One region of the Paenarthrobacter sp. 10L412 genome, then DNA from elsewhere that is predicted to be linked to it. Evidence: riboswitches for the same ligand, from Rfam matches in the RefSeq annotation. Region 1 holds a riboswitch; each other region holds the start of a gene.
What was found. Region 1 has a riboswitch for thiamine pyrophosphate ahead of AC1DD7_RS20265 (bifunctional hydroxymethylpyrimidine kinase/phosphomethylpyrimidine kinase). Riboswitches for the same ligand answer to the same signal wherever they lie in the genome.

Region 1 (4,133 bases):
CGAGTGGAGCTCGCGCCTTTTTTGTGTGCCATGTGAAATGCCTGCCTCTAAATTTCTGGGGAAACTGAAAATCTGAACAGAGTAACGAAAGTTACTTGATGCTCGTGATCTTGATCTTGGTCAGTTCCTGACGGTGACCCTGGCGCTTCTTGTAGCCGGTCTTGTTCTTGAACTTCTGGATGACGATCTTGGGACCGCGAAGGTCCTCAAGGATCTCAGCCGTGACCGTGACCTTGGCCAGGTCCGCGGCAGCGGACGTGACCTTGTCGCCTTCAACCAGGAGCAAGGCGGGCAGCTCAAGCGTGCTGCCGGCTCCACCGGGGACGCGGTTAAGCGTTACGTAGTCTCCAACGGAAACTTTTTCTTGGCGGCCGCCTGCGCGGACAATCGCGTACACCACTTGGGTACTCACTTCTCTCGACGTTTCTTACTAAATTTGCGTGCGGAACCTTGAACCGGAATCAGGCTTGGTTCGCGCTGTGCCTCAACGCCGTGGACTTCAGATCGAAGCCCGCGAGTCATCCCATGAACAATTCCAAGGGGCATAACCCAAGTGTTGGCGTAAGCACCGAAGATCAAGATTACGCTAGTTTGACCTTCAGCTGCAAATGAGGCCGGGTCCGGAGGCTATCGGGTGACTTGCGTCACCAGTTGTAACGGACTCTCCCGGCACCGTGCCCATACAGCCTACAGGATTTGCGCGGGGATACTGCGGTTTGGCCCGCGACGCGCTGGAGCTTTGTGAATTTGTTCCACGCGGCAAGCTCGGAAGCCCTGCTCAGGCGAAGAGCCTGGGGGCATCAAAGAAGGCAGTTTCGTAGCGGCAGGACTGGGCGAAGGCGTCAACCATGGCCTTGCGTTCCTGCACAGTGGCGCCAACTGCCGCAGCATCGGTAAAGTCGATCGCCTTCCGGGTTGCGGCAGCAAACTCTTCATCCGCGTACGTCTTCAACCATGCGGCGTAAGGGTGGTCGCTGGGAGCGCCTGCTTGGATATACGCCGCGTGAAGTTGCTGCCCTACCTCCGCGTACAGCCAGTAGCAGGGCAGGATTGCCGCCAGCAAAACGGCGTAACTGCCCGAAGCCGACGTCGCCAGTAGATGGTCCACGTACGACCTTGTCACGGGTCCGGTCTCTGTCGAAGCCGGACGCGTGCTCAGCCAGTCCCGGTGGAGCTCGGACTCCACTTCAAGGCAGAGTTGCGATGACTTTGCCCAGAAGAGCTGCTCTTCTTCAGTGGGGGCAAGTGCACCTGCGCGCGCCAAAACCCGGGAGTAGCCGTTCAGGTAGATGGCATCCTGGGCGAGGTAATAGTTGAAGTGGGGCTCCGGAAGACGCCCGGACTGCAGGCCCTGAATGAAGCCGAGGCCGTAGATTGCGTCCAATTCCGGTGCAGCTTCGGCCCACAGCCGCGCGGCAAAGTCGCCGGACTTCCCTGCAGGATTCAGCGCCGGCTCCATGTGGTGGAAGTGGTGGACCGGCCCGCTGCCCTTGCCTACCTCGAGCCGGTCGGCCGCCGTCAGGGCCTGCAGCAGCCACGGCTTGACCTCTCGGAGTGATGCCTCCCAATCGTCCCTGCGGGCTTGGACCGTGGCCAATGCCGAGGAGAGTGAGCACCCCGTTCCGTGGCTGTTCCTGGTATCCACTCGGGGCCCAGGCACCTCGATGACGTCCTGCCGAAGCAAGCCACTCGTATTGACCAGCGCATCCGGACAGTCGTTTCCTGCCAAATGGCCGCCCTTCACCAAAACCGTCGTTCCACACTCAGCAGCCAGTCGCTTGCCTTGGTCAAGCGCCGTGGCCCAATCCCGGGCTTCGGGCTCACCCAACAACATCGCCAGTTCGGGAAGGTTTGGCGTGATGAGATCCGCCAACGGCAAGAGGCTGCGCAAAGATGCTTCTGCGCTCTCACGCAGAAGACGGTCGCCACTGGTGGCCACCATCACCGGGTCAAGGACCACGACGGCGGGACGCACCTCTTCGAGCCAGTTACGGACTTCGTCGATGACGGCCGCGTCACCCAACATCCCGATCTTGACTGCATCAATGTCAATATCGCTGCTGATCGCGTCCAGTTGCTGACGCAGGAACTCCACAGGCGGAACATGGACTGCGCTGACGCCCAGGGTGTTCTGGGCCGTCAAAGCTGTGATGGCAGCCATGCCATAGCCGCCGTGCGCTGCGATGCTCTTCAGGTCTGCCTGGATTCCGGCGCCGCCAGAAGGATCCGAGCCGGCAATGCTGAGCACCCGCGGATGTGGCCGGGCCGGGACTGCTCCGATACCAGCGGGGTAGACAGGGTAGACAGCGGAATTCGACGATGAAGCCATGGTGGACATCCCTTCGCCGGTGCTAACCGGACAGGTTCAACGGGTCTGGATCTCAGCCAGGCCCATCGCCCGGCACCCCGTGTCAGTTTCCTAGCGTAGCCCGGAAGCCCCCCGGCCCGGGAACCGGACGGCCTCGGGGAATGGATGTGACTGTCAACAACAAAAGAGTCCCGCAGCATCCGCCGTAAACGGATGCTGCGGGACCCTGTCAGTGCCTACAACTCGGAAGCAGGAACTCCCACCCCAAGGATGATGGGCTCGTCAGCTACCTTCTTTTTGGCAGGCTCTTCCGCTGCCGGCGCCTTGGCTTCATGGGCCGATCCACCTGCGGCGGCAGCAGTTACATCGTGGTGTTCCACACTGGTTTCGTTTGCGGAACCCTGCGCCCTGCTGGCACTGCGGTTCCTTCGGCCGCGACGGCCACGGGAACGCGATGAATGATCGTGCTCATCGGTAGTGACAGCATAAGCGCTGCCCGGGGAAACGGCGGAAGCAGTCGCGGGTTCGGACACCGAAGTCCTCGGCTCTTCCTCAGCAGCCGGTGCGGCGCCGAGGTGCGAAAATGCCTCGGCCAACAGGTCCAGGCTCATGGCCGGCTTACCGGCAGGTGGTTCCTCATGGTGTTCCACAAACGGAAGAGCCACTTCTTCGCCACCAAAACGCAGAACAGGAGTGGAGCGTGCTTCCCGGACCGCAGCCTCATGACTGGCGGCATCAGGTGCAGCCGGTACCCCGGCATCGCCGGTTGCAGCTTCAGGGGCGGATTCATCGGTATGACCCTGCTGGCCTGCTGCGCGGGCCAGCTCCTCCGCACGGTGAACCTCGTCATCGTGCAAGTGGGCGGCATGCGCTGCAGCGGCTATGGTGGCAAGAGCTGCCCTGGTCGCCTCAGCCTTCGCCTGGCGGGCCGGGTCCACGGACTCCGTGGCTGCCGGAGCCACGGGGGCGGCAGGCGTGCTGTGGACCGTAGGGGCAACTTCGGTCATTGCCGGTCCCCCACCCTTGCCGCGGCGACGCTTGCGATCAGTGCGCGCAGCAGGCTGTTGGGTGGGTTCGGCGTGCGGACGGTGGTGCTCGGCGGCAACGACGTTGGCGCGTCGGTGTTCCACGGGCTCATCGTGGGTGACGACACCACGCCCGGCACAGTGCTCGCACTGTTCACCAAACACCTCAAGAAGGCCTGTTCCCATGCGCTTGCGCGTCATCTGCACCAGGCCCAGCGACGTCACTTCGGCCACTTGGTGCTTGGTGCGGTCACGGCCAAGGCATTCCACCATTCGGCGGAGCACCAGGTCGCGGTTCGATTCGAGGACCATGTCAATGAAGTCGATGACGATGATGCCACCGATATCGCGCAGGCGAAGCTGGCGAACCACTTCCTCGGCCGCTTCAAGGTTGTTCTTGGTGACGGTTTCTTCCAGGTTTCCACCGCTGCCGGTGAACTTACCCGTGTTGACATCCACCACGGTCATGGCTTCTGTGCGGTCGATGACCAGGGAACCACCAGACGGAAGGAAAACCTTGCGTTCCAGCGCCTTGTGGATCTGTTCGTCGATCCGCCAGGCAGCGAAAATGTCCTGGTCCTTGGTCCACTTCTCAAGGCGGCCCACCAAATCGGGAGCAACGTAGGTGACGTAAGCCTCGATGGTGTCCCAGGCGTCGTCGCCGGAAACGATCAACTTGGAGAAGTCTTCGTTGAAGACATCCCGGACAACCTTGATAGTGAGGTCAGGTTCTCCGTAGAGCAGCTCCGGAGCCAGCACCTTGGTGGAGGACGCCTGCCCTTCAATGCCTTCCCACTGCG
Region 2 (4,133 bases), on a different contig from region 1:
GATCCTGTCCACCAGGTCCTTCCAGACGGACACACGGTGTTCCACGACAACCAAAGTGGCACCGGTCTTGTCCAGGCAGCGCTGCACCGCGTCTCGAACCTCAAGCACGCCCACCGGATCGAGGTTGGCCGTGGGTTCGTCAAGCAGGATCAGCCCCGGCCGCATCGCCAGGATGCCAGCCAACGCAAGGCGCTGCTTCTGCCCGCCGGAGAGTGCCGCCGTCGGGTGATCCAGTGCCAAACCGCCGCCTGCAGCGGTGCGCAACCCAACGTCGTCGAGCGCTTCATGGACGCGGGCCCAAATCTCATCCCGGGGAACGGCAAGGTTTTCGGCGCCAAACGCGACGTCGTCACCCACCCGTGAGAGCACCACCTGGGTTTCCGGATCCTGCTGCATCAGACCTGCACGGCCGCGCTGTTCGCGGGGAGCGAGGCCGTCGATCAACAGCGAGCCGGTCTCGTCCGAATCGTCTTCCTCGTCACCCAGCACACCGGCGAGGGCATGGAGCAGTGTCGACTTCCCTGCGCCCGATGGACCCAGCAAGAGCACACGCTCGCCGGGCTCGATCCGCAGATCGAGGTCCTGGATGGCGGGTGTGGAACGCCCGGCATGCCGCCATCCCCACCCTTGGGCGGTGATGGCGGCAGGCCGGACTTGGTGGTTGCTTTGCTGGTTGCTGCTTTCTTTCGCAGGCATTAGTTGAAGACGGGCTCCGAAGCAGCCTTGCGCGACGCGAAGGAGCTGAGGACGCCGGTCTTGGCCAGCCCGCGGGTGGCAACCCAGGACAGCGCGCCGGCGATGATCGCACCGGAGAGCGTGGTGAAGGCGATGTAGGCCAGCTTGTCGATTGCCTCGTAGGCGATGTTCCAGCCCCAAGGCAGGAAGGAATCGTTAAGACCGCAGAAGAGGCCCGAGCCCGCACCTGCGAGGAGTGCAGTGGAAAGGTTGAACTTCTTGTACCGGAACGCAGCGAAGACGAGTTCCGCGCCCAGTCCCTGGAGGATGCCGGAGATGAGGACGGTGGTGCCGTACTGGGAACCCATGATGAGTTCGCCGGTGGCGGCGACGGCTTCGCAGAACAGGGCTGCGCCCGGCTTGCGGATGATGAGCATGCCCAGGACGGCGGGGATCATCCAGCCACCGGCAATCAAACCGGTGAGCGGCGGATACGTGGCGTTCATGGGGATGGATACGATTGCGGCGCCCTGGGACCAGGCCCAGAAGATCACGCCGCCGGCGATGGCAATCAAAGCTGCCACCACGATGTCTACAACACGCCAGTTATAACTGGTTTTCTTCACGCTTGCCGTGGTCATTTTTCTGCCTCCTGAGGTACAGGAGGGGAAAGTGCTCCCCGGAAAACCCCCGGTCGGCCTGCGCCGCCCGGATCCGGACACTCTGAGAAGCTCGACTCCCTTGCGCCGGTACTAACCGGATCAGGTTCGAGGGTCTGCGGCTGTCCGCACTCTCAGCGCCCTCGCGTCTCCTGCATCTCTGCAAGGTCCGACGGCGGCGCTCCCCTGTCGTTATTAATCTGCCCTTATGGGCGTGGTTCAGTTTACACCTGTGGGTGTTCGTGCGCGCTGGGGTTGGTCACAAAGCGGCTGGCAACCACACCTGAGACAATGATCCAGCAGAATCGACGCGGCAAAGGGGTATTTCATGACGGACCTTCCCACTACGGACATCCCAGTTTCCCAACCCCGCCTTGCCGCGAGCGTCATCCTGCTCCGCGACTCCCCGGCCGGGCTCGAAGCCTTCGTGCAGCACAGGGTTGCCACCATGGACTTCGCCGCCGGCATGGTGGTCTTTCCGGGAGGCCGGGTTGATGCCGCAGACCAGGACGGATGGGATTACCCGGCTGAGCTGCTGGAACGGCACGCTGCAGACTGGAACCTCAGCTCCATCGCCGCTGATCCCGAACAGGCCCCGGCAAAGTCAGGCATGGTGCTTACCGCTGCACTGCGGGAGGTTTGGGAGGAGGCCGGACTTCGCCTTGATGCCTCAGACCTTCGCCCCTTCGCCAACTGGGTCACGCCGACGGACATGCCCAAGCGTTTCGACACCTACTTCTATGTTGCCAAGCCTGCTCCGGAAGCAGCACCCCAGCACCAAACCACTGAAGCTTGGCAATCACTCTGGATGCCGGTGGATGGGATCCTGGCGGCCGAGGCGGCCGGTAAATTGCAGCTGATGCCACCCACGTATTACCTGCTCAAGGAAATTGCCGGCCTTGGAACAGTAGATGCCGTCTGGGAAGCCGATCACGATGTTGTCCCTGTCCTTGCACCACGCGGTTCCATGGCAGCTTTCCTCAAGGAACGGGAAAACCGCCGTTAGTCCCAAGGCGCCTGGATGTGAGGCTAGGCTGGGGGCATGAACCTCTTTTTCAAGCTGCTGGGTGCCGGAGTAAGCCTTGCAGCCGGATTCGTCGGCACCAAGTTGGTCAACAAGGGCTGGGAAAAGGCCACGGGCAACAAGCCGCCCACAGGCCACGACGATATGGAAACGAGCCTCCGCTCAGCCTTGTCGTTCGCGCTGATTTCAGCCTTCGTCAGCACGCTCATCCAGGTTTTCGCGAGCCGCGGCACCCAGCGTGCCATCGCCCGTTTCGCCAAGACGCAAGACATCGTCTAGGCCGCGCATAGGCATTCCAACGCGGGGTTCCTAAGCGTCCGGGGTGGAACCGTCGCCGGCCGCCCTTTGGACAACCGCTTCAAGCTCATCCTTGGTGAGCAGCTCGCGGTGCCCGTGCTTGGTTCGGTAAGCGGAGCGGCCCACCATGTGTGCGGAGACCGGCGCGGTGAGTAGCTGGAAAATCCAGGCCACCACGAGAACCGGCCAAACCCACCATGTGCGCATTTGCAGACCCATGGCCGCAAGCATGAGGAAAAGACCCAGGACCTGCGGCTTGGTTGCCGCGTGCATGCGGCTCATGAGATCGGGGAACCGCAAAAGGCCAATAGCGGCGCCGAGGGACATCAGGGCACCCACCACAAGAAACACGGCCGTCACTGCGTCGATGACGGCATCCACACCAGTGGTTTCAGGAGTCATTGCTGTGATCCCTCCGATCGGCCACAAATCGGGCAAATGTTACGGAGCCTACGAAGCCGATCACCGCGAGAGCCACGAGCAACACCAAGTTGTTCAGGTGCCGGTTCATCGCCATATCGATCGCAAGCGCGGCGCCGAGAATGGCCAGCAGGACATCCGATGCCAAAACGCGGTCCAACAAAGAGGGGCCGATGGCGATGCGGATGATCGCTCCCACCGCAGCCAAGCTCAGGATGACAGCCGTCACCAGCAGAACGAGTTCTTTCACAGAGCTGCCCCTTCCAGGCCCGGGGTCGGTTCATCCTTGAGTGCGTCGAGTTCCTCGCGCGTTCCCATGATCCGGATCAGCGTGGCCTCGATGTTCTGGACTTCCTGACGGATCTTGGCGATTCCGGCTTCCTCGTAAATATTGAGCGCGTGCAGGTAGAGCGTGGACGTCGAGCGGTCCACTTCCACCACCAGCGAGCCCGGGATCAGGGAGATTACGTGCCCGGTTGCCGTCACTATGAGGTCCGAATGGCTGCGCAACGGAACAGCGACGACGGCGCTACGCACCTTTGGCCCCTTCACTACAGCCAGGTAGAGGACCAGGAAGCTCGCTGCCGCCACTTTGCCCAGGAATACCAGGGCGAAGGAAATGGCGCGGGGAACATTGAACCTGCCGCTAAGCTCCACCGGCGGAAGATAGAAGAACTTGGCCACGAGCACAGCGATGAGCGCACCGAACAGCAGGTTGCCCGGGCTGAAGTCCCGCCACAGGGCGCCCCAGACGATGACCAGCCATACCAGCAGCGGCAGTTCAGTGCGGAAGGAGATTGGTTTTCGGCTCATTTGGCAGCCCCTGACTGACCCACTGCTGGCACCTGTGCGGAGTCCCCCAGGACTGAATGGATGTAGGCAGTGCGGTCCAACATGATTTCCGCCGAGCCGTCGGCGAGGTGGAAGAGTGGGCCCGCAAAGACTGTGAGCGCAACGCCGAAGGCCACAAGGCCCGCAGTGGAGCCCACCATTGTCCGGGGAAGTACCCCCACGTTGCCTGGGGCCTGAAGCACCGGATCCGGGTACTCGGCGTCCTC
Region 3 (4,133 bases), on a different contig from region 1:
CTGCGGTCATTTTTTCAGCCTCCCTGGACTGCGGTTACGAGTTCGAGTTCGTCTCCATCGGCGAGCGCAGTCGCGGCCCATTGGCTGCGGGGCACTACCTCGGAATTACGTGCGACGGCGACACCCAGCTTGCCGCCGTCGGCTGCCTGTCCCCGGTGGTCCAGGACCCGGCCTGTGATGGCGCTGACGAGCGTGCTGACGGATGCGTCGTCCGCCACGGCGTGTTCGGAGCCGTTGAGTTTGATGTTCATGGTGTGTCCTTGATTGCTGATTGGAGGCGGTGATCCTGCGTTGCCGTAAATCGATCAGGCCGGAAAATGGACCATCGGGGGTCGGCTGAGCCGCTGATCAGCCCGCCTACGATTTTGGCGGCCACAGGCGTCAACAGAACGCCGTGGCGGAAGAACCCGGACGCGATCACGAGACCGTCGATGGTGCCCTCAGGCCCTGAAACACGTCCCAGTCCAGAAACGCGTCCAAGCAATGGTGCGTTGTCCGGAGTGCCGGGCCGTGCGCGTGCTGTCGCTTCCAACAGTTCCAGCTCCGCCACCGCAGGCACCAGCACTTGGGCGTCCCGCAGGAGTTGATAGACGCCCCCGGCGGAGACTGCATTGGTGGAAGCGGATAGACCGTCCTCGCGCTGCGTGGCTCCAATCACCACCGTGCCATCGTCCCGGGGCACGATGTAGACCGGCACCCCGCGGACCATGCCCCGGATGGTGGATGTGAGGAGGGGCTGGAGGTGTTGGGGAACGCGCAGCCTGAGGATGTCGCCGTAAACGGGCCGCAGGGGCAGCGTGAGCCCCTCGGGGAGATTGCCGATCTTTGTCGCATCCAGCCCGCAGGCAATTACAGTTTCTTGGGCAAAAACGACGGCGCCGGAATCGACTTCCACCCCGGTGACGCGGTCCCCGTCCCAGAGCAAACGGGATGCGTGGAGCGGCAGGGCGAAACCGCTCTCCGCTCCGCAAACCCACGTTGGGTCACTTGGTCCGTGGGCTGACAACCCTTCCATGAGGCACCGTGCAAGGCGCCGCGGATCCACTTGGTGATCGGCCGGTATCTCGAAGGCACAGGAAATCTGTGGGCTCAGCAAAGGCTCACGCTCGCGCGCTTCCCGCAATGACAATGGCTCCACGTGGAGCCCCGCGGCCTGCTGGACTGTGCGGAGGTCTGCCAGCGCGCGGCGGTCGGCGGCGTCGGCACCAACGGCGATTGTCGACGTCGTGCGGTATCCGTTGGCTGATTCGCCGCCATGGACGCTCCGGATGAAAGCGGGCCACAGTTGGGAGGATTCCAGCATGAGTTCCAGGAGGTCTTCCTCCTGGTAGTGGAGCTCACTGACCGGAGCCAGCATTCCAGCGGCAGCGAACGTCGCACCCGCTGCGGGGGTGGGATCAATGAGGACCACAGAGCGGCCCTGGCGGCGGGCTTCGTGGGCGATGCCAAGGCCGATGATGCCGCCACCAATGACTGCGACGTCTGCCTGCAAGGGGTTTTGGCGGGATTCTGCCATATGTTTCCTTCCCTACGCCGGTATTAGCCGGATCAGGTCAAGCGGTCGGCGCTGAAGCCCTCTCAGCCGGACGGTCATATGACGCTGTCACGGCTCCCGCAGTACGTGCCCAGTTTAGAGGAACTACTCTGGTTTCCATGACCCAGCATGATGTCCACACCACTGCCCGCCTCTACTTGTGCACTGATGCCCGCAAACGCCAGGGCGATTTCGAAGACTTCGTCGACGCCGCGTTCGAGGGCGGCGTAGACATCATCCAGCTTCGCGACAAGACGCTCGAGGCCGCCGAGGAGCTGGAGGTCCTGGAGGTTCTGCACAACGTGGCCCAACGGCACGGGCGGCTGTGGGCCGTCAACGACCGCGCCGATGTTGCCAGTATTTCCGGGGCTCCGGTGTTCCATATCGGGCAAAAGGACATCCCCCTGCGCGCCGCACGTCACCTCCTCCACGACCGCACCGTGATCGGCCTCTCCACCCATACGCCGGAGCAGGTTGACGCCGCGATAGCTGCCTCCCCTGGCAGGAGCGGACTGGATTATTTCTGTGTTGGTCCGGTGTGGGCAACGCCCACAAAGCCAGGCCGTGAAGCAGTTGGGCTGGACCTGGTCACATATGCCGCGGAAGCCGTAAAGCGCGCGGACGAGGAGACCGTAGGTGGCGTCCTCCTCCCCTGGTTCGCTATTGGCGGCATCGACCTCAGCAACATTGAACAGGTGGTTGCCGCGGGAGCGAGCCGGGTCGTCGTGGTGCGGGCCATCACTGAGGCAGAGGATCCGACGGCGGCGGCCAAGACTTTGCTGGAAGCGCTCGACGCCGGATAATCACCCGGCGCCCTGGTGGCCGCGGAGAATATGCGAAAGTCTCCTAAGCCGTGAGTCCGAGCCCGGACATGCGTCGCCCATGCCGCTCCGCAAGCTCGGCCGTGAGGGCCTTGACTGCCGTGCGCGCATCCCCGCCGCCCTTGAGCAGCGGTCCTAACTGGGGATGTTCCATGCCTACGCGTTGTGCTTGCGTCAGCGCTTCACCGACGAGGCGGCGGCCCCACAAAGCCAGTCGCGACGCAAGGCGGGGATCATCAGCCAGAGCCCTGCGCAGGAGGACGCGTAATACTTCCGTGGCTTGGTCCGCGGAGGCAACCTTCTGGACAAAGAGTTGCGTCCCGCCGTCAAGGAACGACGCGACCATGCGGTAAAAGTCCGATGACACGGTGTCGATCACATAGGCCTTCATGACGGATTCAAACCAGTCCGCTGGCTTTGTTCGCTCGTGAAAGTGGTCAAACGAGCGCTGGAACGGAAGCATGGCCTCTTCGGCATCGAGTCCCATCTCCGATAGCCGGCTGCTGATCAAGGCGAAGTTTCCGTAAGCGCCAACGGCAATCTTTGCCAGCACTGCCCTGTCATGGAGGGTGGGAGCGTACCGGGAGTCGAAAGACAACCGGCCAAACGCGGAGAGCTCGCCGTACGCCATGGCTCCCAGCAGCTCCGAAGAGAGGCGCTGGACGCGAGCATTATCGTCCAAGGAAGTGCTCATGGTCCAAGACTATCCAGCGATTTCGGGCTAACCTGATTTTCGTGTCACATCATCGGATTTCGCCCAACGTCGACGACTCGTCGGACCAGCTCGCGGAGGCATTTGCAGCCCTCCGGACCGAACTGGAACTCCCGGGCGAGTATCCGGCCGAGGCCGTGACGGAAGCCCGGAAAGCAGTGGAAAACCACATGCTGCCGGACCGTGACCTCAGGGACATTCCGTTCGTGACCATTGATCCGGCCACGTCCACCGACCTGGACCAAGCGGTGTTCATTGAACGTGCCGGTGACGGTTACAAAGTCCTCTACGCAATCGCGGACGTGCCATCCTTTGTTGCTCCCGGCGGGGCACTCGATGCCGAAACCCGGCAGCGGGGGCAAACGTTTTACGCTCCTGACGGGAGGATCCCGCTGCACCCGGAGGTTATCAGCGAGAACGCCGGAAGCCTGCTGGCTGGTCAGGACTGCAGCGCCTTCGTGTGGGACTTCGAACTGGACCACAATGCGGAGGTATCCGCCACGTCAGTGGCCCGTGGCACCGTCCGTAGCCGCGCCAAGCTGAGTTACAGGGGTGCCCAGGAACAGATCGATGCCGGCACGGCCCCACCAGTGCTTGACCTCCTCAAGGAGGTTGGCCTCAAGCGGGCGGAACTGGAACGTCTGCGTGGTGGCGCCAACCTGAACATGCCGGAGCAGGAAATCGTTCAGGCAACCGGTGGCGGCGGCTACAGGATTGTGGCAGCGCCGTCCCTGCCTGTGGAGGACTGGAACGCGCAGATATCACTGATGACCGGGATGGCAGCGGCCCAACTGATGCTCGACGGAAAAGTGGGCATCCTGCGCACCATGCCGGCACCGGACGAACGGTCACTGCTCCATTTCAAACGCCAGACCAGGGCTCTCGGGAAACCCTGGGACGGCGAGGTCACGTACGGTGAATACCTCCGGACACTTGACGCTTCGGATCCCAAACAGCTGGCCATCCTGCACTCTGCAGGAACACTCTTCCGCGGCGCTGGATACACACCTTTCGATGGCGAACTTCCACCCAACATCATCCAGTCAGCCATCGGCGCGCCCTATGC

Region 2: linked by a shared signal. The riboswitch ahead of AC1DD7_RS04755 (ECF transporter S component) and the one ahead of AC1DD7_RS20265 (bifunctional hydroxymethylpyrimidine kinase/phosphomethylpyrimidine kinase) in region 1 are both predicted to bind thiamine pyrophosphate.
Region 3: linked by a shared signal. The riboswitch ahead of thiO (glycine oxidase ThiO) and the one ahead of AC1DD7_RS20265 (bifunctional hydroxymethylpyrimidine kinase/phosphomethylpyrimidine kinase) in region 1 are both predicted to bind thiamine pyrophosphate.

What each region holds. Positions count from the first base shown of each region.
Region 1 covers NZ_JBFTJT010000016.1:61,744-65,876, reverse strand. The annotation lists gene rpmA (50S ribosomal protein L27) at 1-32, opposite strand, end outside; gene rplU (50S ribosomal protein L21) at 92-400, opposite strand; gene AC1DD7_RS20265 (bifunctional hydroxymethylpyrimidine kinase/phosphomethylpyrimidine kinase) at 779-2,329, opposite strand; TPP riboswitch at 2,321-2,419, opposite strand; gene AC1DD7_RS20260 (Rne/Rng family ribonuclease) at 2,545-4,133, opposite strand, start outside.
Region 2 covers NZ_JBFTJT010000003.1:305,961-310,093, forward strand. The annotation lists gene AC1DD7_RS04750 (ABC transporter ATP-binding protein) at 1-696, opposite strand, end outside; gene AC1DD7_RS04755 (ECF transporter S component) at 696-1,316, opposite strand; TPP riboswitch at 1,396-1,532, opposite strand; gene AC1DD7_RS04760 (NUDIX hydrolase) at 1,663-2,340, shown strand; gene AC1DD7_RS04765 (DUF4235 domain-containing protein) at 2,377-2,637, shown strand; gene mnhG (monovalent cation/H(+) antiporter subunit G) at 2,668-3,057, opposite strand; gene AC1DD7_RS04775 (MrpF/PhaF family protein) at 3,047-3,325, opposite strand; gene AC1DD7_RS04780 (Na+/H+ antiporter subunit E) at 3,322-3,888, opposite strand; gene AC1DD7_RS04785 (Na+/H+ antiporter subunit D) at 3,885-4,133, opposite strand, start outside.
Region 3 covers NZ_JBFTJT010000007.1:97,866-101,998, reverse strand. The annotation lists gene AC1DD7_RS10800 (thiazole synthase) at 1-10, opposite strand, end outside; gene thiS (sulfur carrier protein ThiS) at 15-251, opposite strand; gene thiO (glycine oxidase ThiO) at 248-1,516, opposite strand; TPP riboswitch at 1,509-1,626, opposite strand; gene thiE (thiamine phosphate synthase) at 1,654-2,337, shown strand; gene AC1DD7_RS10780 (ferritin-like fold-containing protein) at 2,381-3,049, opposite strand; gene AC1DD7_RS10775 (RNB domain-containing ribonuclease) at 3,091-4,133, shown strand, end outside.